4 regions of the Fusibacter sp. A1 genome follow, and region 3 is predicted to be linked to each of the others. Evidence: riboswitches for the same ligand, from Rfam matches in the RefSeq annotation. Region 3 holds a riboswitch; each other region holds the start of a gene.

Region 1 (7,808 bases), on a different contig from region 3:
TTTGAACTTAACCTTTAAGTGTCCATGATAAAGTGGTGAAAATATGTTTAATCAAGATTCTAGAGTAGAAGTAAAAGAAAAGTTAATCCTGCTATATAGCTACCATGCGGTGGGCGTTCCGGTAACAGGCGAACAAATCAACGATATCCTGTTGTCGCTGAACCTCATCGAATATTTCCCTCTACAGCAGCACACGCTCGACCTAGTCGAAAACGGCATGCTGGAGGAGCACGATGTAGACGATGAGCACCTTTATATGATCACAGATCAGGGAATAAACACCTTGAATTTCTTTAAAGACCGAATCAGCGCTGCGATCACCGGTAAGATAGACGATGTGATGGTCGGCGTGAAAAAGGATATGAAAAAGTCGCGTCTGATCAAGGCCGAACACCAAAAGATAGATGAAGGAAACTACATGGTCGATCTATCAATCAAAGAAGGTCCTTATAATCTTGTGAAACTGACACTCAGCGTTCCAAGCAATAAAACCGCTAAAGAGATGTGCCAGCAGTGGAAAGACGACGCTGTCGGCATGTACGCAAAGATCATCGAACTCTTCGACAGCGGAGAATAATACACACAAGCAAAAACCGTTTGAAGAAATCTTCAAACGGTTTTTTTATAGGTTGCTCACCTTGAACTTCGCACAAATTCGATATTGCCGCAGATCTGATCGGCGGTTTTGAAGCTGTTCATCGTATAAAGATGCACTCCTCTGACCCCCCAAGAGATCAGGTCGATGATCTGTTCTGAAGCGTAGGCGATACCCGCTTCTCTGAGGGCTTCTGGATTATGCTCGAATTTTTCGATGATGCGCACAAACTTCTTCGGTAGTGTCGCTCCCGAAAACTTGCATATCTTTAGTATCTGTTTCGCATTAAGTACAGGCATCACACCAGCGATGACTGGGGTATGTATACCAGCAAGGGTCAGCCTGTCCATGAAGTCGTAAAAAATCTCATTGTCAAAAAACATCTGCGTCAGCAGGTAATCAAGCCCGCTGTCACATTTCATCTTGAGGTTCAAGATGTCCTCTGTCCGGTTTCTCGCCTCGATATGTCCTTCAGGATAACATGCGCCGCCGATGGAAAACACGTCAGGCTGGGTCTCCTTGATAAACCTGATCAGGTCCGAGGCGTATCTGAAGTCGCCGGGGACATCAGTTTCACCCTTGTCGCCCCGCAGGGCCAAGATGTTCTCGATGCCGAAATACCTCATCGAATGGAGAGTTTGGGCAGCTTCAGCTTTGGTCATGTTCACACAGGTCAGGTGCGTCACCGCATTCATGTTCTGAATGTCCTTAATGTTCTTCGCGATCGAAAAGGTGTTGTTTTTCGTCCCTCCCAGCGCGCCGTAGGTCACACTGATAAAATCGGGATCCAAAGAATGTAGCTTGTTCGTTGTCGATAGGAGCTTTGGCAGTTTTGTATCGTCGTTTGGCGGAAATACCTCAAACGAGAACGAAAACGGCTTTTCCTCCAGTATTTTGCTAATCTTCATTCCTACCCCTTTTCTATCGCCTGGACATCGCAGGCCTCTATACAATTATAACAACTGATACATCTGGATTTATCAAAAATCAGTCCACTGTCCTCACCTATTTTGAGTGCTCTAGTGAAACATGCCCCCGCACATGCCCCGCACTGGTGGCACCTAAGCCGGTCAATTACGATCTGTGTCTGGATGATCTCCACCTGCACCCCTTCAAGTTCAAGAAACTCGATCGCCTGATTCACCGCTTTTGAAGCCCCTTCGATCTCAAGAATCAGATGCCCCATGAACTGCTCATCCACGATCGCGCGGTAAATGTTAAAGACGATGTCGTATCGTTTTGTCATTTCATAGATCAAAGGTTTTTGCACCGTCTTACTGTCATACGTTATTTCAATCTTGCACATCATACGCTCTCACCCAGCCCTCAATTAGTCCCAATTAATAAAAAAACTACTCCAAGATAAATTAGAGTAGTCGATCTAGCTTATCTGTCGGTTTCACCGCAGGATTTAGCACCTTGGCATCGCCAGGTTGCCGGACTTCATAGGGCCTGTCCCTCAGTCGCTCTTGATAAGTACTATTAAATTAAACCTATTATAACAGAGGCTCAGACCGTGTCAATCCATATACGGTTGGTATGTCAGAGGTATTTCAACGAAGCGTTTTCACTGGTAATGGTTAGCCTATTGAGGGTATAATGATGAAGAGGTGAAAAACATGAAAAAACACATTTTTGCACTAACGATAGTCATTCTTTTACTTGTTACAAGCATTGCTTTTGCCATGTTCGACGATGCGAGCAAACATTGGGCGGCAGATGACATCAACGCGCTTGTCCAGTCCGGAGCCGTCAACGGCTATAGCGACGGAACGTTCAGGCCAGACAACACGATCACACGCGGCGAGTTCACAAAGATCCTTGTCGTACTCAAAGCCGATGCCGTCACCGCGGCCACAGGTCATTGGGCCCAGCGGTATGTAAACACTGCGGTGGATAAGGGCTACTTGCCCTACAAGCATTTTGACGATTTGGACAAACCCATCAGCCGACAGGAAATGGCTTACATGATCGCAAAAGCCGCTGACAATCCTACACCATATCCTTACGCCTTTTCATTATCTTTAAAGGATTTCACATCGATGGATTCCTTTTATCTGGAGACCAGCTACACCGCCTACGGGTCGGGAATCATCGGAGGCTATAAGGACAACACCTTCAGACCGACGGCCTTTGCCACAAGGGCCGAAGCCGCCACCATGCTGATGAGAATGCACCGGGAAGGAAATAGACAGCCCAGAACCGTCAGCTTCAATCAGCAGACCCTTTCCTATTATGACGGCACAGACGGCAAACCTGCGCTGATCGCCGTAAGCGGTAAAGTTTATGATGTCAGCGCTATCGGTTCATGGAAGGATGGAGTCCATCGGGATGGTATCAAAGCAGGCAAGGACTTAACGGACTTCATGCAAGGCTCACCCCATAGCCCTGCGATCGTCGACGAGCTTGAACTGGTCGGCGTGTTCACCAAATAAAGCCATTCACGCAAAAAAGGCCAAAGCATATGCTTTGGCCTTTTTATGATTTAGCGGATGATTACAAGTCTCTCACAAGCCACTTGGTTTCGCTGATCAGACGATCGACGAATTCAGGAGACAGGTCAGGATTAATGGTCTCGTCACTCAATATCGCGATATTCGACATCGTCATCGCACGCTTGATGGTCGTGACAATGTCGGTATCCGACATGTAACCATAACCTAAGCCCGCGACAAAGGAATCCCCCGCACCGGTGACATTGCACACTGAAACATTTTCAGCGGTGATCTTCAAGTGTCTTACTCCATCTGTAAAGTAGATGCCTTCAGAGTCCAAGCTGATAAATACGTTCTTAACCCCCTGATCAAGGAAAAAATCTCCCGCCCTTCTCAGATCGTCATCCGACTCGATTTCAAACCCGACAAGCACTTCCGCTTCATATCTATTGGGCTTGATCGTATGAAACTTACCTAAAAGATGTTTGATGGAGATCGCCTTTTCAGCGGATACCGGATCCAAGATGAACTTTGTAGACCCGCTGAAGGTATCCAGCATGTACTCAAGATTTTGAGGACTGTCCGCATCGACAAACACATAGTCGGCACCCCTTATGATTTGCGCCTTCTCATCAATGAATGAGGTATTCAGTTCAGCGATGGCGCTCATGTCCGCAATGGCCGACACCATTTCGCCTTTTTCGTTCAGAATCGCCAGATAGGTCGGCGTTCCTCCGTTCTTAAGTACCAAGGTCTCTGACATGTCATAGCCGATCAGCTCTGAATGTTCAATCATACTCCTACCTTTTTCGTCATTTCCGACAACCGATATGAAACGGGTGTCCACTTGAACTCTTGCGAGGTTTTCTGCGATATTCCTGCATACGCCTCCAAATGACATCTTCACCCTACCAGGTGTAGAGTTATACGGTCTGTACTTATTTGAACTAAAACCAAAAATATCAACTACAGAAGCTCCGAACACCACGACATAGCCTTTACTCATTCCACATTCCCACTTTCCTATTCTTATTCGCTTTGTGATTGTATCACAAATACGTGGATTTTGAAATAATGGAGCGCAGATTTAGTGCCACCCTTTGATTTTCGCAAAAAATAAAAGCCCTACACATGATGTGTAGGGCTTAAGCTTTAGAAATTAGTCAACTACGTTGATGTTCTCAGCTTGAGGACCTTTAGGGCCGTTTACTACGTCAAAAGTTACTTTTTCGCCTTCTTCAAGAGTTTTGTAACCATCTTTTTTGATTTGTGAGTAGTGAGCGAAAACGTCATTACCATCTTCAGAAGTGATGAAACCAAAACCTTTTTCTGCGTTGAACCATTTTACTGTACCGTTCATAATGAGTACCTCCAAATTTTTATTGCCTTATTCACTATTAAGCTGTATTGTAATTCACAATAAAAATTTGAAGCATTGGTGCAATCAAATCCCTGTGGTAATACTGATACTTAATACTGCAAGGTTAACTCTATGATACATCTTTTTAAAATAAAATGCTAGCCTTTTTTCAAAAAAAAACTCACAAAAGATTAGAAAGCCTCACTTGTTAGAACTTTTCTGACTTCGCCGATATAGTATAAACTTCCAAAGCAGTAGATGTTCACCTCTTTGTTTTTATAACTTTTAATGACTTCCACAGCATCGCTTACCCGATCGAGTTCGACGATTTCTCCGCCAAAACCTGCTTTTTCGATCTCGGATTTCAGCTCAGAAGTCTTCATCGCTCTTGGATTATCGGGTTCGACTAAATAGATTTTTTCGAATTTACCGATTATTTCGCCGACCACATCGGATACCGCCTTATCCGCCATCATACCGAATATCGCGATTCGCGAACCCTCAGGCTGATAAGTCTCTATGGCCTTGACCAAACTTTGAACACCGTGCAAATTATGCGCAGCGTCGATAATCACCACTGGATTGTCAGAGACCTGTTCGACCCTACCCATCCATCTTGTCTTATCAAAGCCATCAAGTATGTTTTTAACATCTATCTGTATTTGCTTGCCCTCATTCAGGATACTTAAGGTGTCAAATGCCGTACATGCGTTTTGAATCTGATGTTCCCCCAAAAGCCTGATCTTGAAATCCACGTCCTTATAGGTGAAGGTCGTCGCACTTCGTGACAATTGTGTGTTTTTCACAGTGCGGTAGTCCGAGTAATGATATGGCGCACCGACTGCATCCGCTTTAGCGATAATCACTTCGAGCGCATCCTCTTCTTGAACCGTAGTCACCACAGGACAGCCTTCTTTGATGATACCGGCTTTTTCGTAAGCGATCTTATCGATCGTATCACCTAAGTACTGAACATGGTCCAGCGCAAGAGGGACGATGACAGAGGCAAGCGGCGATTTTATCACATTGGTGGAATCCAGTCTGCCGCCTAGGCCGACTTCAAGCACCACAATATCCACTTGCTGGGCATGAAAGTAATCAAATCCCACCGAGGTGACGATTTCGAATTCTGTAGGGTGGTCGCAGCCTTTTTCAAGCATGGCATCCACGCTTTTTTTCACAATGCCTGTATGACGGGCGAGGTCCTCGTCGCCTATCGGCATGCAGTTGATCTGGATGCGCTCGTTGAACCTTTCAAGATAGGGTGAAAAATAAGTGCCTACCTTGTAACCCGCTTCCATGAGTGCGTAAGCGATGAAGCTCGCGGTCGACCCTTTGCCGTTGGTCCCCGCGATATGAATAAAACGGAGCTCATCTTGAGGGTTGTCGATTCCCTCAAGAAGTAAGCGGATGTTTTCAAGTCCGTATTTGCTCCCGAACTTATAGGTGTCATGTATATAGTGTATGGCTTGCTCGTAGTTCATGGATTACCCTAACTTTCCAGCGACTTTTTCAAGAGACTCATTGACAGCTCTAAGCATATCCTCAAATTGACCTTGCTTTTCACGTTCTTTAGCAACAAGCTCTTCAGGAGCTTTGGCTAAGAATCCTTGGTTTGAAAGCTTCTTCACAATTCTATCGATCTCCGATTGAAGTTTTGCCTGTTCCTTTAGAAGTCGTTCATTTTCTTTTGTATAATCAATCAAGTCGTCCGCAGGCATGAAGAGTTCAGCCTGATGCGAAACTGCAGAAATCGTATCTTCCGGAAGCTCCGAGTTGTCGGCGATGACGATGATGTCGCTAACTGACGCAAGTCCAGAGAAGTACGCGCTTTGAGATGCGAAAATTTCTGATTTAGTCGCAGTTTTTACAAAAAGTCGTGATTTCTTTGAAGGAGGAATATTAAGCTGAGCTCTAGCGTTTCTGATGCTTTTGATGGCATCCATGATAATTGCCATATCTTCAATCGCATCTTCATCGATCAAGGACCCATCCGCCACATACCACTTGGATGTGATTAGAAGCTCCTCAGAGATATTCGACCAGATTTCTTCTGTGATAAAAGGCATGAAGGGATGAAGCATTACAAGAATCCTTTTAAGCACATAGATCAGCACACGTTCTACTGTCTCTTTGGCTTTTTTATCTTCTCCGTAGAGTCTCGGTTTCGCCATTTCGATAAACCAGTCGCAGTATTCGTTCCAAACGAACTCATAGATCTTATCGCCGGCCATACCCAGGTCGTACTTATCCATATTGTGCTCAACGTCTTTAATGGTCTCATTCACTCTTGAGATGATCCACTTGTCCGCCAAGGTCATCGCATCTTTTTCAGGCAATGTGTCGTCAAAGCTGTCCACACCCATAAGTACGAACCTAGAAGCGTTCCATAGCTTGTTGGCGAAGTTTCTGGCAGCTTCCACACGTTCTGTCTGGTATCTCTGGTCGTTTCCTGGAGAGTTTCCTGTTGTCAGCATGAATCTAAGGGCGTCCGCACCGAACTCTGCGATCACTTCAAGAGGATCGACACCGTTTCCTAGGGATTTACTCATTTTTTTACCGTTGGCGTCTCTAACAAGTCCATGGATATAGACATCCTTGAATGGCGACACGCCAGTTTGCTCATAACCTGAGAATACCATTCTCACAACCCAGAAGAAGATGATGTCATACCCTGTGACAAGCACGTCTGTAGGGTAGAAGTAATTGAACTCTTCAGTGTCATTAGGCCATCCTAATGTAGAAAACGGCCATAGGGCAGAACTGAACCACGTATCGAGTACGTCCTCGTCCTGACGTAGGTTGCTGGAACCGCAGATCGAGCAAGTATCAGGCATTTCCTTACTTACTTCAATATGACCGCACGCGTCGCAGTAATAGGCAGGTATTCTATGACCCCACCATAATTGTCTTGAGATACACCAGTCTCTGATGTTTTCAAGCCAATGCACATAGATCTTGCTGAACCTTTCAGGAACGAACTCAAGATCGCTGTGAAGGGCTTCAAGCGCAGGTTTTGCCATCTCTTCCATCTTGACAAACCACTGATGGGACAGCATGGGTTCAACGACCGTGTGACATCTGTAGCAAGTACCGACATTATGCTGATGAGGCTTCACATCGACAAGGAGGTCATTGGCTTCAAGATCCTTGACGATCTGTTTTCGGCACTCATAGCGGTCCATTCCCGCATACGGACCTGCTTCGCTATTCATTTTAGCATCATTGTCCATGATGATGATTTGCTCCAGACCATGTCTGTTTCCAAGTTCAAAATCATTAGGGTCGTGGGCAGGTGTAACCTTAAGGGCACCTGTTCCAGTTTCGATATCCACATAGGAATCCGCGATCACAGGGATCTCCCTTCCGATAATCGGCACGATTACGGTCTTGCCGATCAGATGGGCGTATCGCTTAT
Region 2 (7,808 bases), on a different contig from region 3:
TAAGGATAGGTGTCAACTTGAAATTGACAGTGCACCTGTAAAACTTACAAAGCGGGAGCACCAGATCTTAAGCTATCTGATTGCGGCGCGTGGCAAGGTTGTAACCAAAGGCATGCTGCTGGAAGGCATATGGGATGTGGACGGAGAGTTTGTCAATGAGGGGACGGTGAGTGTGACGGTCAACCGACTTCGTAAGAAGATGGACCCTGACGGTAGATGGATTCAAACGATCTTTGGCATCGGATATAAATGGAGCGAATCAAATGAAAATTATTGACGTTTGCATCGCCTTAACGGTTTTTATTGTTCTCGTGATTTTGTTTTTACTCGCAACGCCGCTGAAGTACCCTTTAAGTGTCCTTATTGTGGCGCTTTTGCTACTACAGGGCTATAAGACACATTGGATCAAGGGAGCGCTTCAGAGCGAGATGGTATCCTTGAGTGATCAAGTGCAAAGCCTGATCGATGGCAAGGAAATCGAATCGGGTGCGGTGGCATCAGATGACCTAGTGTCGAAGCTGCAACATCAAATGCTGAAGTTCAGTGACCAAATAAGGGTCATGCAGCGTAAGGAAACGGACGAAAGAACACGTCTACAGGCGCTTATCGGAGACATATCCCACCAGCTTAAAACGCCACTGACCAATATGAAGATGTATCAGAGTCTTTTTTTAGAAACGAATGAAGATGCGTTTTTAGAAAAAATCATCAGGCAGACTGAAAAACTGGAGTGGCTTGTCGAATCCCTGATGAAGCTTTCTAGAATCGAGTCGGGATGTATCGATGTGACTGTGAAAAATGAGAACATCAACCTGACTCTCTTAGACGTGATTAGTCAGGTTCACCTAAAAGCGAGTAACAAGGACATCATGATTGATTATAAGCCTGAGGATATCCTGATAAGACATGATAAGAAATGGAGTACGGAAGCGATTTTTAATGTGGTGGACAATGCTGTGAAATACAGTCAACGCCAGACTAAAATTTGCTTGAAAGTGACGGAAAACGAAATGTTTCACACCGTACTTGTAAAAGACGAAGGCATAGGTGTCTCATCAGAAGAGGTCAACCATGTATTCAAGCGATTCTACCGGTCAGATACTGCAGATGATCAGGAGGGAATCGGACTTGGACTGTATCTTGCGCAAGAAATCATGCGAAAGCAGGGGGGATACATCTATTGCAAGCCTTGCAGGATAGGCAGTGAGTTTCATTTGAACTTTAGGAAGTAATGACTTTGCTTTCATGAAGGCGTAATGTAAAATTAGTCTTGTAGACTAAAGGACAAGGGGGATATTATGAATAAGAAATTTTTAGAAACACTGATCAAATGCCCGTCGCCATCTGGGGACGAGGTGGCTATACAGAAGCTTTGGATGAATGAACTTAAACCTTATGCCCATAAAATGGAGACAGACTTCTCAGGAAACGCGATCGCTATTTTGAATCCGGAGGCGGCCTTCAAGGTCTTATTGGCAGGGCACTGTGATGAGATTGCGTTTATGGTTCAATACATCGACGATAAGGGCTTTGTCTATGTCAACCGTGCAGGTGGCATCAACCCGAAACTTGCCCTAGGCAGCCGTGTTAGGATCTATGGAAAAGAAGTCGTTAAGGGTGTGGTTTCTGTCAATGCTGAGCATAAAGGAGGCGAAAAGGGAGAGATCAAAGTCGAGGATCTGACGATCGATTGTGGAGCGTCTTCAAAAGACGCTATCAAAGAACTTGTAAGTGTAGGCGACTATGTCATTTACGATATGGATTATGACTATCTGCTGAATAATACGATGTCTGCCCGTGCCCTAGACAACCGGTCTGGTGCCTTTATCGTTGGCGAAGTGATCAAAGCGCTTTCGAAAGAAGATTTGAACGTGGGAGTGTACGGTGTAAGTACCGTCAATGAAGAAACCACAGCAGGTGGTGCACATTTTGCTACTGCACAGATTCAACCCGATATGGCGATTGCTTGTGATGTGACCTTTGCAACAGATGGACCAGGTGCCAACCTTAAAAAGGATGGCGATGTCAAACTTGGCGGCGGTCCTGTTATTTCATATGGGTCACAAATCAATTTTAAGATCAACGACATGATCAAGGCGACTGCGAAAAAATATGAACACAAACTGCAATTTGAATTGACGCCAAATCGCACAGGAACCGATGCGGACAGAATGCGTTTTACCGGCAAGGGTGTACCTGTTGCCCTTATCTCTCTACCCCTGCGCTATATGCACTCCCCTAGCGAAGTGGTCAGCTTAGACGATATTCAAGAAGAGATCAATTTACTTGTAAACATGATCAAAGACATGACTGGTAAAGAAAATCTGAAGCCGCTTGAGTAATCGACCATTCTCTATTGTGGTTGTTTTATCTTTTTAAATTGAGGGTTGACAGATGATAAGATAGCCTTTAGAATGTATCTAAGTTAGTTGATAGTAATTTTCGTTAGACAATTGAATAGATCACTTATCAAGAGTGGTGGAGGGACAGGCCCGATGAAACCCAGCAACCTAATTTCGATTAAGGTGCTAAATCCTGCGGAGAATCCGAGAGATGAGATTATTTTATAAGCTACTCTTTGGAGTAGCTTTTTTAATATCAAAATGGTTGATCATTAAAAATAAACGCTCATAAGCGTTCTTTTTATACTGGTCTAGTGTTAATATATCACATATATGTCAATAGGAGGCATCATGATTACCGTAAACAGGGTTTCAAAAGAGTATAGAACGATCCATCAGAAGGTGCAGGCTGTAAAGGATGTCACACTGACGATTGAAAAGGGTGAAATATTCGGCATTATCGGACTAAGTGGAGCAGGCAAGTCGACGCTTATAAGATTGATCAACGGTCTTGAAGGTTCGGATTCGGGATCGATTGGTGTAGATGATGTCATCATCAATGAATTAACAGAATCGCAGCTGAATGGCAAGCGTAAAGAGATCGGGATGATCTTTCAGCACTTTAACCTTTTGTCTTCAAGAGATGTTCTGGAGAATGTGATGTTTCCCCTTGAAATCGACGGAATGAAAAGGGATGCTGCAAAGCGAAAAGCAATTGAACTATTAGAAAGAGTCGGACTTGGCGATAAGGTTCAGGCTCGCATCAGTCAGTTAAGTGGTGGGCAAAAGCAAAGGGTGGCGATTGCCCGGGCACTTGTCAATCAACCCAAAGTTCTGCTTTGCGATGAGGCGACCAGCGCGCTCGACCCTAAAACAACACTTGAGATCTTAGCGCTGCTTAAAGAGCTGAGAGATCAGTTTGGACTGACAATCATGCTGATCACACATCAGATGGAAGTGATTGAATCGATATGTGATAAGGTCGCATTTATGGAAAACGGATCTATCAACCATATTGAGTCCTTAAATAAGGGCACTAAAGAAAATGAGCGCTTGAAGATCATTACAGATGATTTCTTCAAAATCAAGGCGAGTTAGGAGTTAGTTATGTTTTTAGATTTAATCGAACCTACACTGCAAACCCTCTATATGGTGGTTGTGTCATCGGTATTTGCGTCTCTGCTTGGTTTTCCGATTGGAATTTTACTGGCAGTCAGCGGCGAGGACGGTCTGATGCCAAATAGGGTGATCCAGTCAATATTGGGGAGTGTGGTCAATATGACACGTTCAATCCCTTTTATTATATTAATGATTTTACTTTTCCCGCTTACCAGAATGATGGTGGGAAAGACAATAGGTACTACTGCTACGATCGTACCGCTTGCAATTGGAGCGGCCCCATTTGTAGGAAGAGTTATCGAAAGTGCATTGAAGGAGGTTGATAAAGGAGTTATTGAAGCGGTACGGGCGATGGGGGCATCTAAATCACAGATTATTGTGAAGGTGATGTTACCAGAAGCGTTGCCTGCGATCGTATCCGGCTTGACACTTACCATTGTCGGTCAGATCGGTTATTCCGCAATGGCTGGTGCCATTGGTGGAGGAGGACTTGGCGATCTGGCGATACGATATGGATTACATAGGTATGAAATGAATGTACTTATCAGTGCCGTTATCGTAATTGTAGTACTTGTTCAGGTCGTTCAGTTTAGTGGTAACACGTTAGCAAACAATATTATAAAACATCGATGAGTGTAAGAACTTTAGGGAAGACGGAGGATTTTATGAAAACATTAAAACTTGTAGTTACATTAGGATTGGTACTAGCTTTACTTGTAGGGTGCCAAGGTACATCTAGCGAGAAAATCATCTTAAAAGTAGGCGCATCACCAGTACCTCATGCGGAGCTACTTGAACTTGTGAAGGAAGATCTGGCAACTGAAGGAATTGAACTGGATATTATCGAGTTTACGGATTATGTTCAGCCAAACTTAGCGCTTGCGCAGGGGGATTTGGATGCGAACTTCTTCCAGCATGTGCCTTATCAAAATAATTTTGCAGCAGAGCATGGTCTTGAACTTGCTGCGATCGCTTCTGTTCATGTCGAGCCGCTTGGTCTCTATTCTGATAAAGTGAAATCTATCGCTGAGTTAAAAGAGGGCAGCACGATCGCCATCCCTGCGGATGCTGTGAACGGCGGAAGAGCACTGATCCTTTTAGAACAGTCAGGTCTCATTAAGTTAGCGGATTCCACTAATCTTGAAGCGACAGAAAAAGACATTGTCGAGAATCAGCATCAGTTTAACTTTGTCGCCGTTGAAGCTGCTCAGTTGCCAAGAGTGCTTCAGGATGTGGATGCCGCGATCATCAATGGGAACTATGCCTTAGAAGCTGGTTTTGTACCGACAAGTGATGCGATCCTGCTAGAAGGCAGCGAGTCGCCGTATGCGAATGTCATCACGGTTAGAGCCGGTGAAGAAAACAATGAAACCTATGTGAAGCTTGTCAAAGCCTTGCAATCGGATAAGGTTGTCGAGTTTATCAATGAAAACTATGGTGGTGGAGTAGTCCCTGCATTCAATTAGTCATGTGCCGGTCGATAAGAACCTGCATCCGCTTGAATTACAGCTAACTAAAAGAGGCGCATTCAAATTGAATGCGCCTCTTTTACTTGAGAGTGTTTGTTAAGATGGTATTACTAAAGATTTTTCAATCATGTTATCAAAGATGGTAGTACAGAAGCCATCTTTGCATAATTCGTCATAGCATACGACAAGTACTTCTTTATTCTTGATAGCGACAGCAGCAGGGAACTTTTCTACACCAAATCGATCGGCAAGTCCTTTTGACTTGTAAACGTCGATTCTGGTGACAGCTACTTCGTTTTTGCGTGTTGTTTCGTACTGCTCGATGGTAGTCAAAAAGTCACGTGATGGCGCATCGATTGCATTGTAGAGGTAAATTAGACCAGCTTTGTCTGCTGTGGCTTCGATGATTTGCTCAAAGGCTTCCGTTTCGGCGATGTATTTTTCTGCGGCATAACCTGCAATTGCTCCATCACCAACAGCTGTAGCTACTTGCTTAAGCCATTTGTCTCTAACATCACCACAGGCGAATACACCAGGAATAGAGGTCTCCATCTTGTCGTTTGTGACAATGTACCCTTGTGGAGTAAGCTGGATCATATTTTTGAACAACTCCGTGTTTGGTATGTAACCGATAAATTCAAAGCAGTTGTCACAGGTAATCGGTAAGCGCTCACCTGTTTTCACATTTTTAAGGATGACCCTTTCCAAATGGCCTTCACCTTCAAATGCGTCGACAACCGTGTTCCAAACGAACTCCATTTTAGGATTTGCCAGTGCCTGGGCTTTGGCGATCTCATTACAGTCCATTTTACCTTCGTCGTGCATGACAGATACAGTAACTTTATTTGCAAACTTAGTCAGAAACATTCCTTCTTCAATGGCAGCATCGCCGCTACCGATGACTACGACGTGTTTATCCGTATTGGATGCGGCGTCGCAAGTCGCGCAGAATGAAATACCCTTATCGAACAGATAGTTTTCTTCGTTGAGCGCACCAGTAACGCGAGGTCTGCCACCCGTTGCAAGAATCACTGTTTTTGCGATGTATTTGTTTCTGAAGGTTTCAACAATCTTTTCATCGCCTTCAAGGTCGACGTGTTTGACATCTGTGAGCTTGAATTCCACTCCCATGTCTTTTGCCTGTTGTTTCATTTGGTCTGTAATATGCTCGCCCTTAGGTTCGCCAGGAAAACCGGGGTAGTTTGCGATTTCATTTGTATAGGTTGCAAGACCACCCACTAAAGCTTTTTCTATAAGAATTGTCTTTAACTTCGCTCTACCTGCATAAATACCTGCAGTCAGACCGGCGGCGCCGCCACCGATGATGACAACATCATAATGTTCTATTTTTTTTTCTCTACTCATATTTTCCCCATTCCAGTAATCAGTTTATGGTTACATAAAGAACTTTACTAATAATTTGCTACCAACAACAGCACCAAAGAACATACCGATAGCAAAAACCCAGCCAGACAATGAAAGTGATGCGATTCCACTGTAAAGTGCGCCGATGTTGCAACCAAATGCAATTCGTGCACCATAGCCCATCAGGGTTCCACCGACAATTGCAGCGATTACCTGCTTCATGGATTTAATTTTTTTGATTTTGAACTGTGAAGCCATAAGGGTGGCAAACAGCGCACCTACGATAATACCAAGATTTCTCATGGTGCCGGCATGGTTTAAAAAACCCGCCTCAAGTGTCTTTTGCGCACCTGCACTGGAGAAGTAGTACCACTTATCCACCGAGCCGCCAACTGCTTCGAAAATCCAAGCGCCCCAATTTGCAAAGACACCGGAAACACCCCATGGATTACCTGTCGCTGCGAGCGTTACTATTTGAAAAATGGATAGCAACACGGCACCGGCAACATAGGTAAGCGGTTCACGAAACCACTGCTTATAGATAGGTTCATCTTTTAGATTATTAAAAAGGGCTTTGAACATTTTATTTTACCTTCTCGATGATAACTTCCCATTCTCCATCGTCAACTTCTTCTACTTCAACATTATGACCGTCGCCACGTGCCCAATCCGGGATGTTTTTCATTGCGCAGCTGTGGTCGATTTGAACGATTAGGATATCGCCAATCTCCATATCCTTAATTTGATTTTGTGCCTTTACTAATGGTACTGGACACGCTTCGCCAAAACATTCTAATACTACTTCCTTCATTGTTTGTTCCTCCTTGATTTTCAGTTGATTGTGAACGCTTTTTCTCGTATTTGACTGCCGCAACATAAAGTAGCGCTAGAACAGTCAGTTGAACGACTACTGCTCCCAGCCAGCCGAATACGTCTGGAAGGAATACAGCTTTTCCTTTTGAAATAAAGTTAAACTTCCAAAACTCGAAGTTATTCGCACCCCATAGTGATCCTACTATAAAGAAGATGAGTGAGATAACGTTCATTGCAAATCCTTCACCGACGCGCATTAGCGTACCTGAAGCGCAACCTCCGGCGATAACCATACCGATTCCAAACATGAAAGCACCTGCAAGGGTGGCAAAGCTGATTGGAACGACATAACTCATACCCGGTATCGGTAAACCTTGTGAAAAGTATCCGTATTTGATTGCAGTAAAACCTATCGTTGTTAGGATTAAGGCGACAATGACGGCTCTTGTCAAGGCTGTTCCCCCGGTTAAGTAGGGATCTCTCATAGAAGCTGTAAAGCAAAATCTTGCTCGTTGTAAAATAAAACCGAATGCAATGCCGGTAATCCAGAAGAAGACCATCATTGCCGATTTTGTCGCAAGTCCGACAGCAACTGCAATCATAAGTACCGCTAAGAGAAAACCAAAGGGTATTTGATTGGGCTTGGGCTTACGTGGTGCGCGAGAGCTTGAGCGTCTAATTGAGCTAGTTCCCGTTGATT
Region 3 (7,808 bases):
AAATAAAGGCACAGCTTAAAATCAGCGACTTAGAAGCGGCGCTCATGCTGAGAAAAACCGAATACATCTATCTATACGATGTGGATACTGAACTTGTCGAGCAGATGCTCGTGCTGGAGCATAAGTATCTGGCTACGACCTTGTATCCCCACGGAAGGTTATATACTTGTTATCATGCCAACAACAATCACGTGAACAAGCGGACCTTCTATTTGAGTGGAGACGTGGAAGCTTACTTTTATTTTACGGACTCGGATCAGCTGCTGCTTGCAAGCAGCGACCTTAAGGCCATGCTCAAATGGGACGATAAGCTGACAAGTCGGTTTGGCGGAGACATCGAAAAGTATGAGGAATGGGATTTTGAAGAATCCATTTTATATGATTTTATCGATAGTGATTTTGTGGACTTTGATGATTTTTTAGCATACCAGGATTAGGAGTCGGATATGAGTGTGATGGGTCAGATTTTTGTGCTGTTCATGTTGATCATGATCGGTTTTGCTATTAGGAAGCTTGGAATCGTAAGCAGTGCGATGAACAAGGAAGTAAGCAGTTTTGTGCTGAATGTGGCACTGCCTGCGTTTTTGATCTCGTCGATGGATTTTCCATTTTCGATGGATGTGTTGATCGATAGCGGTCTTTTGATACTAGTTTCTTTTGCAGTATATGGGGTTTCGATCCTTATATCGAAGATTTATTCAAAAGTAATGGGAAACACGGGCAAGTCAAAGGATGTGATGGAGTATGTCATCATCTTTTCCAACTGCGGATACATGGGTTACCCCGTGGTTTATGAGATTTTCGGTGAAAAAGGAGTCTTTTACGCCGCGCTTTACAATCTGTCGTTTAGCATTCTGATCTGGAGCTATGGTGTATACCTTCTAAAATCGGATGACGCGGTGAAGAAGATATCGATAAGGGCTAGACTCAAGCGGGTCGTGAGTCCCGGACTTGTGGCGATTGTAATCGGCTATTTCATGTTTTTAACTGGTCTTTCCTTCCCGGAGCCTGTCAAAGTGATCTTGGAAATGGTTGGTGATACCACAACTCCGCTTTCGATGATGTTCATCGGATTTATCCTTACGGAAGTGAAGTTTAAAGAAGCGATGCAAAATACACAGGTATGGTGGATCTCCTTGCTGCGCCTTGTGGTGATTCCGGTGCTTACTTATACCGCGCTTACACTTTTAGGATTTAAAGGGTTGACATTATATATTCCTGTGATCATTTCTGCAATGCCAGCTGCCGCCAACACGGCCATATTCGCTTCGCAGTTTAACAGCGACTACAAATTTGGTTCGCTCCTTATCTTTGCCACTACACTGCTAAGCTTGGGTACGATACCGCTTTTGATGATGTTCATCAGATGAATTAATTTTTGAAAAAATGATATAAAAAAACGCTTGCAATCTTAAATGACAAGTGATATAGTTTATCTTGCATTTACAATTGAATGAACTTTTATGTGTTAACCTAATGGTTTAGGGTATTACATAAAAGGACCTTATGAAGAGTGACTGAGGGATAGGCCCGATGACGTCCGGCAACCGGTTTTTAACACGGTGCTAAATCCTACAGATTAAATTCTGGAAGATGAGGAGAAGCGACTGCGCCTTATCTTTATGAAGCGCATTTTTTTATGCGAAAATTAACTTACTGAACATTCTCACCACCCAAAGATGACTTCAAGGGCTACGAGATTGGGATAGAAAAACATCTACCTGATTCGTCAGGACACAACACTAGGAGGTTTTACAATGAGAAAAAGATTTTTTACTTCTGAGTCTGTGACTGAAGGCCATCCAGATAAAATCTGTGATCAAATTTCTGACTCAATTCTTGATGCGATTTTTGCACAAGATCCAAACGCAAGAGTTGCTTGCGAAACATCGGTTACTACAGGTCTTGTACTTGTAAGTGGTGAGATTACTACTGACTGCTATGTTGATATTCAAAAAACAGTAAGAGAAACTATTGCTGGAATCGGATATGACAGAGCTAAGTTCGGCTTTGACGCGCACACTTGCGGTGTTCTTGTCGCTCTTGACGGTCAATCGCCTGATATCGCACAAGGTGTCGACAACGACCTTGAACATAGAACAGGTGAGGAATCTGATGCTGAGTCCAACACGGGTGCCGGAGACCAAGGTTTGATGTTCGGTTTCGCATGTAATGAAACACCTGAACTTATGCCTTTACCGATCTCTCTTGCACACAAACTTGCTAAAAGACTGACTGATGTAAGAAAGAATAATACACTTGACTACTTGAGACCAGACGGTAAAACACAGGTTACTGTGGAGTACCTAGGTGACAAGCCTGTTAGAATCGACACAATCGTAATCTCAACTCAGCACGGTCCAGAAGTCGAGCACGCTCAGATCGTTGCAGATCTTAAGAAGCACGTTGTTGCTCCTATCGTTCCGGCTGAACTTCTAGATGAGAAAACAAAATACTTTATCAATCCTACTGGCCGTTTTGTTATTGGCGGACCACAGGGTGATGCAGGTCTTACAGGTAGAAAAATCATCGTTGACACTTACGGCGGCTACGCTCGTCACGGCGGTGGTGCTTTCTCTGGTAAAGATCCTACAAAAGTTGACCGTTCTGCTGCATACGCTGCAAGATACGTCGCTAAGAACATTGTTGCAGCAGGCCTTGCAGACAAATGTGAGATCGAACTTGCATATGCTATCGGTGTGGCTCATCCTGTTTCTGTTCTTGTAGAAACACACGGAACTGGCAAAATCACTGAGGAAAGAATCGAAGAGCTTGTTGCAAAACACTTCGACCTTCGTCCGGCTGCAATCATCAGAGACCTTGACCTAAGAAGACCTATCTACAAACAGACAGCGGCTTACGGCCACTTCGGTAGAACAGATATCGATCTTCCATGGGAAAAAACAGACAAAGCGGACATCCTTAGAGCTGAAGCTGGATTATAATAAATCAAAAAACGCCTTCGGGCGTTTTTTTGTTTTTATTGGCGCAAATTAAGAAATACTATCTAATTTGACATATCCTATTTATGATGCTTACCCAACGCTTTTGCGGGTATGCCCACGTGAACGTCGTGTGTATGGATATCCTTTGTGACGACAGCTCCCGCGCCGATGGTGTTGTATCCGCTTATCGTCAAGTTAGGCAGGATCGCCGCATGGATGCCTAAGAAGCAATGCTCACCCACGATGACGTTTGAACCAGTTGTCGCTTTGGGTCCGATATGTGCATAACGTCCGATGATATTGTCATGCTCGATCAAGGCACCTGTGTTGACGATCGCGTGTTTTCCGATGATGGAGTTGGCGTTGATGATCGCTCCTGCTGACACGAAGGATCCTACTCCGAGTGTGACATTGCTCCCGAAAATCGCGCTTGGGTGGATGATGGTTGCATAGTGGATGTCATATCCGTCGGCGATTTCCTGTCTGATCCTGTTGCTGCCGATTGCGATGATAAAGTGTGCGTCAGGGTACTTACGGATCGTGGAGTAGTCACCTAAGTAGGGTAGAGGCAGCTCTTCGCCTGTGTAGTCGGTCTGCAGGTCGATAAAACCGATAGGTCTGTAATCTCCTGCGGCGATCACTGCGTCATAAACAACCCTAGCGTGACCTCCGGTTCCTAGTATGATTAATTCTTTTGACATAAGGCACCACCTTTCTCGTATTTAGTATAATTTTATCATACATAATGCGATAGGTGTAGTTACGTTGCTACATTTAAAGGGCATTATATGCTATCATTAAGGCATACAAAATTTACTAGTCCGAATTGGAGTATTTATGATCATTACAGGTGAAATCGTTACTGTCATTTATCAGAACGAAGAAAATCATTATCATATATTGGTCGTCGACACAGGCGAGGAAGAAGTGACTGTCACAGGTACTTTTACAAAGCTTGCGATGGATATGCAATATGAGTTTCATGTGGTTGAGAAAGAACATGCGCTCTACGGTAAGCAGTACCAGGCAGAGGCATACAAGCTACTGCTCCCAAGCGGCAGCAATAAGATCAAGGACTTCTTGGCATCAGGTCTGTTTGAAGGTATCGGAGAATCCACCGCCGAGCGTATTGTCGCGAAATTCGGAGAGGACACCCTCGATATCATGCGCTATAATCCCGATAGGCTCAAGGAGATCAGCGGTATCGGTGACTCTAAATTCGAGAAGATCCACGCCTCTTTTCAGTCACACCTTGAGGCAGAGGAGATCCTGTTCTTCTTGAACCAGCTGGGACTCAGTGTCAAGCAATCCTTTAAAATCTACGAGGCTTACGGCACCCACACGATAGAAAAACTCAAGAGGAATCCGTATTATATCTTGAAGGATGTCAAACGCATCGGGTTTAAGACGGTGGATGAGGTCGCAAAGAAACTTGGATTTGACGATCATGCCGCGGAACGTATCGAATCGATCATCGTCTATCTGCTTGACCAGGAGGCGATGAACGGTCATATGTTTCTCAGTAGGTCTGAACTTTTAAGGCTCCTAAGGAGCATGGCAAACGTGCCTGAGGACCTGTTTGATGTGGCGGTTTCTGATCTTGCGGTTGGTGGGGATATCCACGTCGAGAAGGTGGAAACCGAAATCAGAATTTATGCGATGAACATGCATAAGACCGAGATAGGAATCATCAGGGAGATCGCAAGACTTCAGCACGGAATGCCCAAGGATCTGTCCTATAAAGGCAATTTCAGCAAACTGGACCTGACGATGGAACAGCAGATTGCTGTCGATCAGGCATTTATAGAACCCATGTATATACTCACAGGTGGTCCGGGAACAGGAAAAACCACGATACTTAAGGAACTGGTCCTGAGGATGGAGGCAAGTGAGATAAAATATGCGCTCGCGGCACCTACTGGAAGGGCTGCGAGCAGAATGGAAGAGGTTATCGAGAGACCTGCTTCGACAATCCACCGGCTGCTTGAATACATGTATCAGGAAGATACGAGCTTCTTGCACTTTCAAAGGAACTACGAAAATCCGCTGGAGGTCGATGCGATTGTCATCGACGAGGTGTCGATGATGGACGCCCCTTTGTTCTTAAAGCTTCTGGACGCCGCAAAGACGGGGACTAGGATCATTTTGATCGGGGACGTGAACCAGCTCCCTGCCGTGGGACCCGGCAACATACTTAGGGATCTGATCGATTCTGGTGTGATACCGACAAGCGAGCTGTCGCAGATCCACAGACAGGCGGCGGGAAGTCTTATCTTGACCAATGCCCATGCGATCTTACATGACGGTGAGCTTGGGGTGAACCAAAAGGGAAAGGATTTCTTTTTCATTCAGGAATCCAGGCAGAACAAGATTCTCGATACCCTTCTTGATGTGATTTCGTTGAGACTGCCGAAGTACTATCATATAGATCCGATAGAGTCGGTTACCATTTTGACTCCGATAAGAAGTGGAGCATTGGGCGCTGAGGGCCTTAATATCGCTTTGCAGGCCAGGCTTAATCCCCAGAGAGGGGACAAGGTCTTCGGTCGATTTTTGGTTGGGGACAAGGTCATGCAGAACAGGAACAACTACAGCATCAAATGGACAAGAATCGGAACCCTTGAAGATGGAGACGGTGTTTTCAACGGTGAGATCGGCAAGGTGGAGACGGCGGATAAGAGAGGCATGGTCGTCGTGTTTTCTGACGGCAAGCGGGTGGAATACTCTAAGGAACTAAGCGATGACCTGGTGCTTGCCTATGCGATGACCATTCACAAAAGTCAGGGCAATGAGTTTGACTATGTCATCATCCCGATGTTTCATATGCCTGAACCCCTTAAGTCTATCAATCTGATCTACACTGCGATCACAAGGGCGAAAAAGCAATTGACGCTCATCGGAGACACCAGGGTCTTTCAGGACCTTGTTCATTCCCAGCGAGTGGTGATTAGAAGATCAAGTCTTGCAGAAAGGTTGAAAAAAGTATATGAAGGAGCATTTAAGGACGATAAAGAATAATATACTCGATCTGTTTTTTCCGCTCGATGAGCAGTGCATGTTATGTGAAAAAGAAGAGAAACTCGATGCGCCCTACCTTTGTAAGACTTGTCTTAGCAAGCTTGAGGAGATGCCTTTTTCCCATAATAGGGAGATTCCTGTTTATAAACAGGTAATTAGTGGGTATCTACTTAATGAAACAGCTAAAAAAATCATCTATAAACATAAATACGGTCATAAAAGATATATGAGCCATGTGCTTGCCCATCTTCTGGCAGAAAAAATAGTAGAGGAAGGGTTGGAGTTCGAAGTGATCACCTCCATCCCATCCGGAAAAAAAAGAAACCGGATGCGCGGATGCGATCATGCCTATGACATCGCTGTGGAACTTGGACATATTGTGAAAAAACCTGTGAGGAGGATGCTCAAACGTGTGCATCACGAGTCTACCCAGTCCGAGCTGTCAAAACTTGAGCGATACGGGAACATGGCGGACGCCTTTAAGCTGATTAATGGCACCATCACTGAAACCGAGATACTTGTGATAGACGATATCTATACGACAGGTGCGACAATGGAAGCTGCGGCAAGGCTGTTAAGTTCTGAGGACAGGAAGCTCATCGGTGCTACTGTTTTTTATACACCTATTCAGAAGTGACGTTGAAAGGAGCGGCAGTATGGAAGCTAAAATCATAAATTGCAAGGAGTGTGGGCGATTATTCAGTTCTGTGGGCGGAATCAAGGTCTGCACAAGGTGTCGCGACACCCACGAGAAGGAGTTTCAGACCGTGAGGGAGTATCTTTACGATAATCCCGATGCAAGTTTAAAGGATGTGGAAGACGATACTGGCGTTTCTCACGAGTCGCTGATGACATTTTTAAGGGATGGAAGACTGGAGTTTAAGGGCGAGAATCTGCTGTTAAACTGCGAACGCTGTGACAAGCCTATCGCGACCGGACGCTACTGCGAAGAGTGTCAGGCGCAAATGGCAAAAGCGCTTGGCGCCGCCGGAAAAGAGATCGCAAGTTCGATTGATGCATCCTCAAAAAAGGAGCATAAAACCTCGTTCCACTCGAAAAAATAAATTAAATCATAAAAAGTGTAAAGTCACCCCCTGATATGCCGATATAATTAGTAAGAAATCGGAGTAAACGGGGGTGTTCTTATGAAGATCTATGGTAATGTAAATGTACAAAATGCCATGAAGACGTATGTTAAACCAGTGAACAAGACTGAAAAAGCGACTGGAATCAAGGTTACAAAAGACAAAATCGAAATATCTGACGCTGCAAGAGAAGTACAAGTCGCTACTAAGGCGATCAAGAATCTTCCAGACATTCGAGAAGACTTAGTGCAAGAACTGAAAGCTGCTATCAAGGACGGTACGTACAAGCCATCCAGTGAAGACATTGCGAAGAAAATCTTAGGTAAATAGCACGCGGCACGGCGATTTGAAGGATCAGGTCGTTGTGCTGGCTATGAGCCTATGACTTTGCATCGAGGTGAAAAATGAAGAATTATTTTAATGATCTGATAGAGATTATTCAGAAAGAAGTCAAACTTTATTCTGAGCTTAAAAAATTAGAGGAAACAAAAAAGAATGTGATCATCAACAACGATGTAAAGGCATTGGACGCCATCACCAAACAAGAACAAGGATTTGTTAAGACCATCGTACAGTTGGAAACGTTAAGAACTCAAGCTGTAGATGGTCTTTGTCGTGAAAAGGGTTATAAGAAAATCGACAAGCTCTCAGAACTGTATGATATGCTAAACAGCTTTGAGGCGCAGCAGCTTAGGGTCTTTGAAAACAAGTTGGTCGATGTGATAGAGGATATTAGGGATGTAAATCAGTTGAATGAAAA
Region 4 (7,808 bases), on a different contig from region 3:
TTACGATGTATTCTGCTTTCTTTCGTCCCGATTTCGGTAACATTCATTGACTTTCACCTCCTTAGGTTCAACCCTTCATGGTCACGTCGACATGGCCACTACTATGGTCTCGGCTGACTTCTCATGGCAAATCTTATTTCAACCGTCTATCGCTATAATGCTTTAGCCGTCCATGAGATCTCCCCAGGTAAGAGCGCAATCCTTCTCTCCATACATCTGCCACATTTACAGCGGTTAATTCCGAGTAGTTATTGGACTTCGACATGTTATGCAGCCTTATCCTTAACCGTTGCCTGATGTGATTTCTGTTCGTCAGACCAGAGATTTGCCGCCGGCTTCCTTCAGATTCGCAGTCACCCGCGACACCCTTGCCTTAAGCTATACACTTCCCACTACTAGGGCGTGTTCGGGACTTGCACCCGTTGGATTGCGCCCATGCTGGGCGCACATAAAAAAAGCACCGTTCAGTCGAACGGTGCTTTTTACTTCATCTTCTTAGGGAGTCCTCATACCAACCACTGTGCGAGAAACGCTTTGGAATCCATTTTGTCTATCACCTGTCTAAGACCTACAGGGTCATTCGTGCTCACAAGAGCGTATCCCTCCGATAGCTCGGTTGCAGGATACTCTTTTTCAAGCGTTCTCAGAATCGCCTCACTCGTTCTTACATAATAGGTACTCGTCTCAAAGGTTGACTTTTCGGTCGCTATGGTAAAGACAGGTTTGTACCCCGCTGATTTACCTTTAAGCCTGACAAGGTCCGCAAGCACCGCATTGGCCGTTGCAAGCTTTCCTGCACCGGGTCCTTTAAGTACGAGCCTGTTTAGGTTTTCATGCTCGAAGACGGTGCAGTTGTCCACCCCCTCGGTCTGACCGAAGTCGCTTGCTTTTTTTACTATCACCGGTCTTACAAGAACCGATACGCCAGTGCCGTGATGGCTGCTTGATGCGACGTATCTGATGGTGCAGCCCAGTTTTTTCACCTGTTCGAAATCCACTGGAGCTACCTGACGCAGGCTTTCTATCCAGAGTTGACCGAGGGATAGCAGCGTGCCATGTGCGAGTGCTGTCAAAATGATGATCTTTCTTGCGGCGTCATAGCCGTCTACATCGTCATCGGGGATGGCTTCTGCATAGCCGTTTTCTTGAGCTACCTTCAGGGCCTCATCAAAGGAGCCGCCTTCGTGCTCGATCTTCGATAAGATAAAATTGCCTGTTCCGTTGAGTATGCCGTGGATTCCCCTTGATTCACCATGAAGCAGATGTTCTTCAAGCGTGGATATGACAGGAATTCCACCGGCGACACATGCTTCTACCATAAGATTCACATGGTTGCTGTTTGCCAGTGCTTGAAGTTCTGGATAATGGGCGGCTATCACTGCCTTATTGGCTGTAATCACATGTTTCTTATTGATGAGTGCGCGTTTGATATAGGCATAGGCCGTGTCGATACCGCCAAGCACTTCAACCACCACATCAATTTCAGGATCGTCGACGATATGGTCCGCATTTGTGGTAAACCGCACATCGTCACGTGTGCCTGCGTACTTGTCCAGATTTCTCACAAGCGCTGTTTTCACCGATACGGCTTCCCCAACAAGCGTCAAAAGCCTATCCTCATGTTTTTTTACAATGTCCGCTACTCCGCTGCCTACTGTTCCAAAACCTAACAATCCCAACTTCATATGTTCTTCTCCTTTGACATCACCAACTTATTATATCTATGATACGCTTTTACCCCTTAAGTGTTAAGTCTTATTTTGATAAGGCCTGATTTAAATCATCGATCAGGTCATTCACATTCTCTATTCCTATCGACAGACGGATCAGCTCAGGTCTTACTCCTGCGGCGATTTGCTCATCAGCGCTCAATTGCTGATGGGTGGTAGACGCCGGATGGATGACAAGTGACTTGGCGTCACCTACATTGGCAAGATGCGAGAATAGCTTTAGCAGGTTGATCACTCTGACACCCTTGTCGTAACCGCCCTTTACTCCAAAAGTCAAAATCGCTCCAGCTCCCTTAGGAAGGTATTTTGTCGCCCTTTCATAGTCCGGGTGTGATTTTAACGACGGATGTTTTACCCATGCGACTTCAGGGTGGTTTTCAAGAAATTCTGCGATGCTTCTGGCATTTTCGACGTGCCTTTCTACTCTTAGCGATAAGGTCTCTATACCTTGAGCCAGTAAGAAGGCATTGAAGGGCGAAAGGCAAGCACCCAGATCCCTAAGAAGAGTGACTCTCAACTTAACGATATAGGCAAGGTTTGCAAATGCCTCATGGTATACAAGTCCATGGTAGCTGGGATCCGGTGTCGTAAACTCAGAAAATCTGCCACCCGTCCAGTCGAACTTTCCGCTGTCGACAACCACACCGCCGATTGAAGTTCCTGCCCCGCCGATATACTTTGTCGCAGAATGGATGACAATATCGGCACCATGTTCTATAGGTCTGAAAAGGTATGGTGTGGCAAAGGTGTTGTCCACAATGAGCGGCAGCTTGTTTTTTGCTGCGATGTCAGCGATCCTATCAAAATCAGGAATGTTGATTCCAGGGTTTCCTATTGTTTCGATGTAGATCGCCTTTGTTTTTTCGTTGATGGCAGCCTCATAGGCGTCAAAATCATCAGGACCTACAAATCTGCTTGTAATTCCAAATCGTTTTAAGGTATGGGTGAATAAAGTTGACGTACCGCCATAAAGGGTGTTGGCAGCGATGATCTCATCCCCCGCTGCCGCGATGTTCATCACAGCATACGAGATGGCAGCCATGCCTGAAGCCGTCGCAACTGCTGCGACACCGCCTTCAAGCGCGGCGATTCTTTTTTCAAAGGCGTCTGTGGTCGGATTCGTCAGACGGGTGTAGATATTCCCGAATTTTTTAAGTGCGAACAAATCCGCCGCATCCTGAGCATCGTCAAAGACATAGCTCGATGTCTGATAGATTGGAAGCGCCCTCGACTTTGTCGCAGCGTCGGGCACAAGTCCCGCGTGAATCTGTAATGTCTCAAACCTGAAATCATTCTTCATGTGTATCCTCCTGATATTCAATCGCTATCTCATTCACTACGGCAATTTATAAATCCCTGATAATTTAAAAAGATCGTCAATAAAAAAAAACTTCTTGTAGCAGGCTACAAGAAGTCATTGAACTTTCTTATACCTTATCTTCCAGGCTGTTGACCTGCTGGATTTAGCACCACAGCTATTGCTAGGTTGCCGGACGTCATAGGGCCAGTCCCTCGGTCTCTCTCGATAAGTAATGATTAATAGGATTATAAACGCCTAACTTTACAAAAGCAAGCGGTTTTGTGATAGATATTAGATATAAGAATGATATATCAGATCAACATGGTTAGAGGGCTCTGAGCCTCTGCATCGTATCCTCGTCAAGGGTTACCCATTTTAGGATTGCCGCTTTTAAAATCGCGATAGGGGTCAACAACCATCCGTTGACCGTATGACAAGTGGCTAGCCCTAAGTCAAGCTTTGAACCGGCAAGCTCCCAATTATCGTCACCTTCTGTGAACTCGATAAAAATGACCTCAAAATGGAGGTACCCCAAGTCATCTTTGATCGCATACGATCCAGACTTCATACCTTTTTGCACCGTTGTGACGCCATTTGCTTCATTGAACTGGTCAAAGGCTTCCTTATGCTGAAGCGGCATGACAAGATCAATCGTAGGTTCTTTCAAAGCCAAAGTCCCTAAATGATGGGCCGCGCTGTATTTGGGCCCCATGATGAAGCCCGACTCATAGTCACGGTAAAAGTGCAAAAGCCTTATGATGTGGTTGTCTTCAGGGCACACCCACTTTGTCTGGTATAGGAAGTCGTACTGGCCGATCTGACGTTTCAAGCCCATTCCAAGATCCATTTCAATAAGGGCGAAATCAATCTCCTCGAACTCGGCCATACCGTTTTCTTTTCTGCGGCTGTCGAGCAGGTCGGGGGTTTCCACTTCCCACAGTACTGTTTCTCCTATGAGGCTGATGTCCCACTGAGTGCCGTATAATTGAGGCCGTCTTTCAAAAAATGCGATTCGATCGGCCATATGCGCAGCGTAGCTCTTTGTGACAGGATCCTTCTTCAAACTATAGAAATCCCACGCCCCACGCATGAAATCAGGCATGCTTATCGCATGGATGATCACCATGAAAAGCGCCTCTGCAGCCTCTTCGCTCAGTTTTGCAAAGTCCGGCCACTGGTTGTCTTTGACGTAATTCATGACAAAGGCGGCGTTCTTCTCATGCAGAGCCCGTATCTCGGGATGGTAGCCTGCAAAAAGTTCACCGCGGTTCATAATATCTTGACGGAGTTCATAATCCGCTTCTTCCATCTTTATAAGTTGTTTTTCAAGTTGTTTCATCACTTAACCCCTTTTCAATTTGATAAGAAACACCTTTGCTATTATATCATAGTTTACTACCCCAAAAGTGCCCTTTCCACTCGTAGAAGCATGCGATATTCAATTTATTCAAAAAAAAAGAAGTGCACTCGCACTTCTTCAATAGTTTCTATATTTTCCAGTTGCCTTTGTCAAATACGATGATTTCCTCACCACTGGCTGTTGTTCCTGTGATGTTCAGTTCACCTGAACCTACCATGAAGTCCACATGCGAAAGCGACAGGTTGACACCCATTTCATCCAGTTTCTCTTTGGAATGTTTGTCCGCATCCTCCACAGAAAGAAGATAGGCGTTTCCAAATGCGAAGTGGCATGATGCGTTCTCATCAAAAAGCGTGTTGAAGAAGGTCACGTTCGTATTGGAAATCGGTGAGTCATGGGGAACGATCGCGATTTCACCTAGGTACATCGAACCGTCATCCGTTGCGAATAGATTGGCTAGAGCATCTTGTCCGACTTCAGCCTTATAATCGACCACTTTACCCTTTTCAAACGTGAAGGAGAAGTTCTCGATCAGCTTTCCGCCATAAACAAGCGGTTTTGTCGAAGCCAGGGTGCCATCCACCTGATATTTGTGAGGTGTGCTGAACACTTCTTCTGTCGGTATGTTAGGAAGGAACTTGTCGCCTGTTAGGCTGAGCTGACCACCGCCGATCCACTTGTGGCTCTCAGGCATTCCGACAACCAGATCGGTGCCAGGCGCCTTATAGTGGAACTTTACAAAGTTCTTGCCATTTAGAAGTTCAAGTTTATCATCCAGAAGATTCAAGTGGTTCTCCCAAGCCTTTACAGGATCTGGCTCGTGCATGCGTGTAGCTTCGAAGATCTTATCCCATAGCGCGTCGATCGCTTGAGTTTCTTCTAATTTTGGAAATACTTTTTTCGCCCAAGGAGCGTTGGCATGGGCGACAATCGTCCAGCAGGTATTTCCCTGCATCACATAATTCTTGTACTCTTCCGATGCGAGTGCAGCGGCCTTTTGAAAGAGGCCCATCTTCTTAGGTTCGATATCCATCATAAGTTCCGGATCTGCAGAAACGATCGAAATGATGGCGGCACCTTTTCTTATCATTCCAAGCAGCCCGTCAACTCTCCACTGAGGAAAATCGGAAAGCACTTCTTCAGAAGCGTTTTTAAGAAGCGCATGGGTAATGTGCTGATCGCCATATTCCACAACGACTCTCTTTGCACCTGCCTCATATGCTTTTGCAGTCACAAAACGTGCAAGTTCATAACAATTGATCGGTGCGTTGACAATGACTTCCTGATCTTTTTTGACCCCAGCACCCACACGTACTGCGAGGTCGGCATATTTCGCTAGTTTTTCTTGAAAAGACATCCTAATCCTCCTGTATAAAAATATTTTTACGGTACTTCAATGATAACGTTTTCTCCGTATTCTTTCAAGGTCGTCCACTTATTTAATTGATTTTTTTCAAGATTGGATGACCATATAAATAATAGTTTAACAATTTTAAATATTTCAACTTGCGCCCCCCCTTCGCGTAGGGTATTCTAGAACTGGAGGTGATTATTATGTGGAACAGGACTACAAAAAATTATACGGCTATCGGAGCACTTTTCGGATGTGCGTTTCCTTTGGGGGCGATCACGTTTGAACTCATCAGACTGAGTCTTCCCTTGACATTGGATTCCATAACTTCGATTCATCATGACAATCCACTGCTTTTTATGGTGGAAAGCGCGCCGATCTTCCTTGGTCTTTTTGCTTATTTCGGTGGAATCAGCAAAAGTAAGGCGAATGATCTGAACGAAGTCTTAAATCTCAAGCTGACTGATCTTGAGGACAGCACCAAGCTCGTTTCAGAGCTCGCGGACGACGCAAGCAGGCAGTATGAAGTAATGAGTACGACCGCCACAAGGCTACGGGACAATCACCACCATACAGAAATAGCACTCGACTCGCTTTGTAAGATGAGCGATACCATCGATGATCTGTCAAAGGACATCAATGGACATGTGGGTGATATCGCAAACACCGTAGAGCACCACTCCTCATTTACAAAATCAATGGTCAACAAAATAGAAGACGCATGCGGGCTTATCGCATCATCCATCCAAGTGATAGAAAAACAATTCAATACGCTGTCCCTCTTGGAACAGGAAATCAGCAAAGACCTCACACACATGGGAACGCTGGGTCAGAACGTGAATGAAATCACCACTCTTATCGCAACGATACAAACCATCGCAGACGATGTCTCCTTGCTCGCACTTAACGCATCCATCGAGGCTGCAAGGGCAGGTGATTCAGGTAGGGGGTTTGAGGTCGTCGCAAAAGAGGTCGGCAAGCTTGCAACCTTCACAAAAGCCACAGCTTATGATACGACACTTGTTGCAAATGAGCTGCTTGAGACCACCACGCAATTAGCTAGGGATTTCGATCAGATCAAAGGAAAACTGACACTCTTCACCAACTCAAAATCCGCCCTTTTAGATGTGACTAAAACTATTGATGAAACCAAGAACAATATGTTAACCTTATCAGTAGAAGCAAGTAGCAAGATCACCACTCAGCAGTCACATATCAACAACAGTCAGCTCTCCATCAAAGAACGTATGGAATACCTTGGTCAGCTGAAGGATGTTTCACATGAGCTGACTCAGTCCTTGGAACTCATTTCTAAAGACATCAAAACGCTCGGCTGACCGAATAAAGCGGTGATCGCCGATTGGAGGAACGACTATGGCTAAAATGACCTGGAAACCCGGCACGATGATCTATCCTGTACCCGCAGTGATGGTCTCCTGCGGAGACTCAGAAGACACACACAACATCATCACGATCGCTTGGACCGGAACCATCTGTACAGATCCCGCCATGGCTTACATATCGATCAGAAAATCCAGGCATTCCTATGACATCATCAAGCGCACGAAAAGCTTTGTCATCAACCTGACGACCAAAGATCTTGTCTTCGCGACAGACTACTGCGGAGTCGTATCCGGAAGGGATGTCGATAAGTTTAAGAAGATGAATCTGACAAAAGTCAAGGCGACTCATGTAAACGCCCCCATGATCGAGGAAGCTCCCATCAACATCGAATGCGAGCTGAAGGAAATCGTAGAGCTCGGTATCCACGACATGTTTATCGCCGAAGTGAAGGCGGTGCATGCCGATGAACGTTACATGGATGAGTCCGGTAAGTTCCACCTCGACCAAGCCGAGCCCATCGCCTATTCACACGGGGCCTACTACACCCTAGGAGAGAAGCTTGGCACGTTCGGCTATTCCGTAAAGAAGAAAAAAAAGAAAAAATAAGTGTAAAAAGACTCACCCGACGCCTAAGCTGTGGATGAGTCTTTTTTAGTGGTTAAGATGATGGTTTACTTTTAAAGTTCAAAAACATAACCGATCTCCCGAAGCACCTGTTCGCCG

Evidence for each region. Region 3 has a riboswitch for S-adenosylmethionine ahead of metK (methionine adenosyltransferase). Riboswitches for the same ligand answer to the same signal wherever they lie in the genome.
Region 1: it holds a riboswitch for S-adenosylmethionine, as region 3 does, so the genes downstream of both, DWB64_RS03610 (NIL domain-containing protein) here and metK (methionine adenosyltransferase) in region 3, are expected to answer to the same signal.
Region 2: it holds a riboswitch for S-adenosylmethionine, as region 3 does, so the genes downstream of both, DWB64_RS02895 (methionine ABC transporter ATP-binding protein) here and metK (methionine adenosyltransferase) in region 3, are expected to answer to the same signal.
Region 4: it holds a riboswitch for S-adenosylmethionine, as region 3 does, so the genes downstream of both, DWB64_RS00020 (O-acetylhomoserine aminocarboxypropyltransferase/cysteine synthase family protein) here and metK (methionine adenosyltransferase) in region 3, are expected to answer to the same signal.

What each region holds. Positions count from the first base shown of each region.
Region 1 covers NZ_QQWI01000002.1:334,926-342,733, reverse strand. Annotated here, with positions in the region: gene DWB64_RS03620 (DUF4364 family protein) at 44-577, shown strand; gene metF (methylenetetrahydrofolate reductase [NAD(P)H]) at 634-1,503, opposite strand; gene DWB64_RS03610 (NIL domain-containing protein) at 1,506-1,904, opposite strand; SAM riboswitch class I at 1,979-2,074, opposite strand; gene DWB64_RS03605 (S-layer homology domain-containing protein) at 2,215-3,030, shown strand; gene DWB64_RS03600 (carbohydrate kinase family protein) at 3,092-4,036, opposite strand; gene DWB64_RS03595 (cold shock domain-containing protein) at 4,190-4,390, opposite strand; gene DWB64_RS03590 (folylpolyglutamate synthase/dihydrofolate synthase family protein) at 4,582-5,874, opposite strand; gene DWB64_RS03585 (valine--tRNA ligase) at 5,878-7,808, opposite strand, start outside.
Region 2 covers NZ_QQWI01000002.1:185,155-192,962, forward strand. Annotated here, with positions in the region: gene DWB64_RS02880 (response regulator transcription factor) at 1-277, shown strand, start outside; gene DWB64_RS02885 (sensor histidine kinase KdpD) at 264-1,232, shown strand; gene DWB64_RS02890 (M20/M25/M40 family metallo-hydrolase) at 1,299-2,342, shown strand; SAM riboswitch class I at 2,464-2,560, shown strand; gene DWB64_RS02895 (methionine ABC transporter ATP-binding protein) at 2,694-3,440, shown strand; gene DWB64_RS02900 (methionine ABC transporter permease) at 3,450-4,094, shown strand; gene DWB64_RS02905 (MetQ/NlpA family ABC transporter substrate-binding protein) at 4,127-4,927, shown strand; gene DWB64_RS02910 (FAD-dependent oxidoreductase) at 5,027-6,295, opposite strand; gene DWB64_RS02915 (YeeE/YedE thiosulfate transporter family protein) at 6,326-6,877, opposite strand; gene DWB64_RS02920 (sulfurtransferase TusA family protein) at 6,879-7,106, opposite strand; gene DWB64_RS02925 (YeeE/YedE thiosulfate transporter family protein) at 7,033-7,808, opposite strand, start outside.
Region 3 covers NZ_QQWI01000004.1:323,443-331,250, reverse strand. Annotated here, with positions in the region: gene DWB64_RS07345 (hypothetical protein) at 1-437, shown strand, start outside; gene DWB64_RS07340 (AEC family transporter) at 447-1,370, shown strand; SAM riboswitch class I at 1,502-1,600, shown strand; gene metK (methionine adenosyltransferase) at 1,758-2,945, shown strand; gene DWB64_RS07330 (acetyltransferase) at 3,023-3,646, opposite strand; gene DWB64_RS07325 (ATP-dependent RecD-like DNA helicase) at 3,783-5,963, shown strand; gene DWB64_RS07320 (ComF family protein) at 5,932-6,600, shown strand; gene DWB64_RS07315 (hypothetical protein) at 6,620-7,027, shown strand; gene flgM (flagellar biosynthesis anti-sigma factor FlgM) at 7,109-7,378, shown strand; gene DWB64_RS07305 (flagellar protein FlgN) at 7,453-7,808, shown strand, end outside.
Region 4 covers NZ_QQWI01000001.1:188-7,995, forward strand. Annotated here, with positions in the region: partial or broken gene DWB64_RS19330 (hypothetical protein) at 1-47, opposite strand, end outside; gene DWB64_RS00015 (homoserine dehydrogenase) at 507-1,685, opposite strand; gene DWB64_RS00020 (O-acetylhomoserine aminocarboxypropyltransferase/cysteine synthase family protein) at 1,756-3,030, opposite strand; SAM riboswitch class I at 3,162-3,262, opposite strand; gene DWB64_RS00025 (hypothetical protein) at 3,356-4,369, opposite strand; gene DWB64_RS00030 (aminopeptidase) at 4,518-5,747, opposite strand; gene DWB64_RS00035 (methyl-accepting chemotaxis protein) at 5,945-7,078, shown strand; gene DWB64_RS00040 (flavin reductase family protein) at 7,116-7,691, shown strand; gene DWB64_RS00045 (GNAT family N-acetyltransferase) at 7,763-7,808, opposite strand, start outside.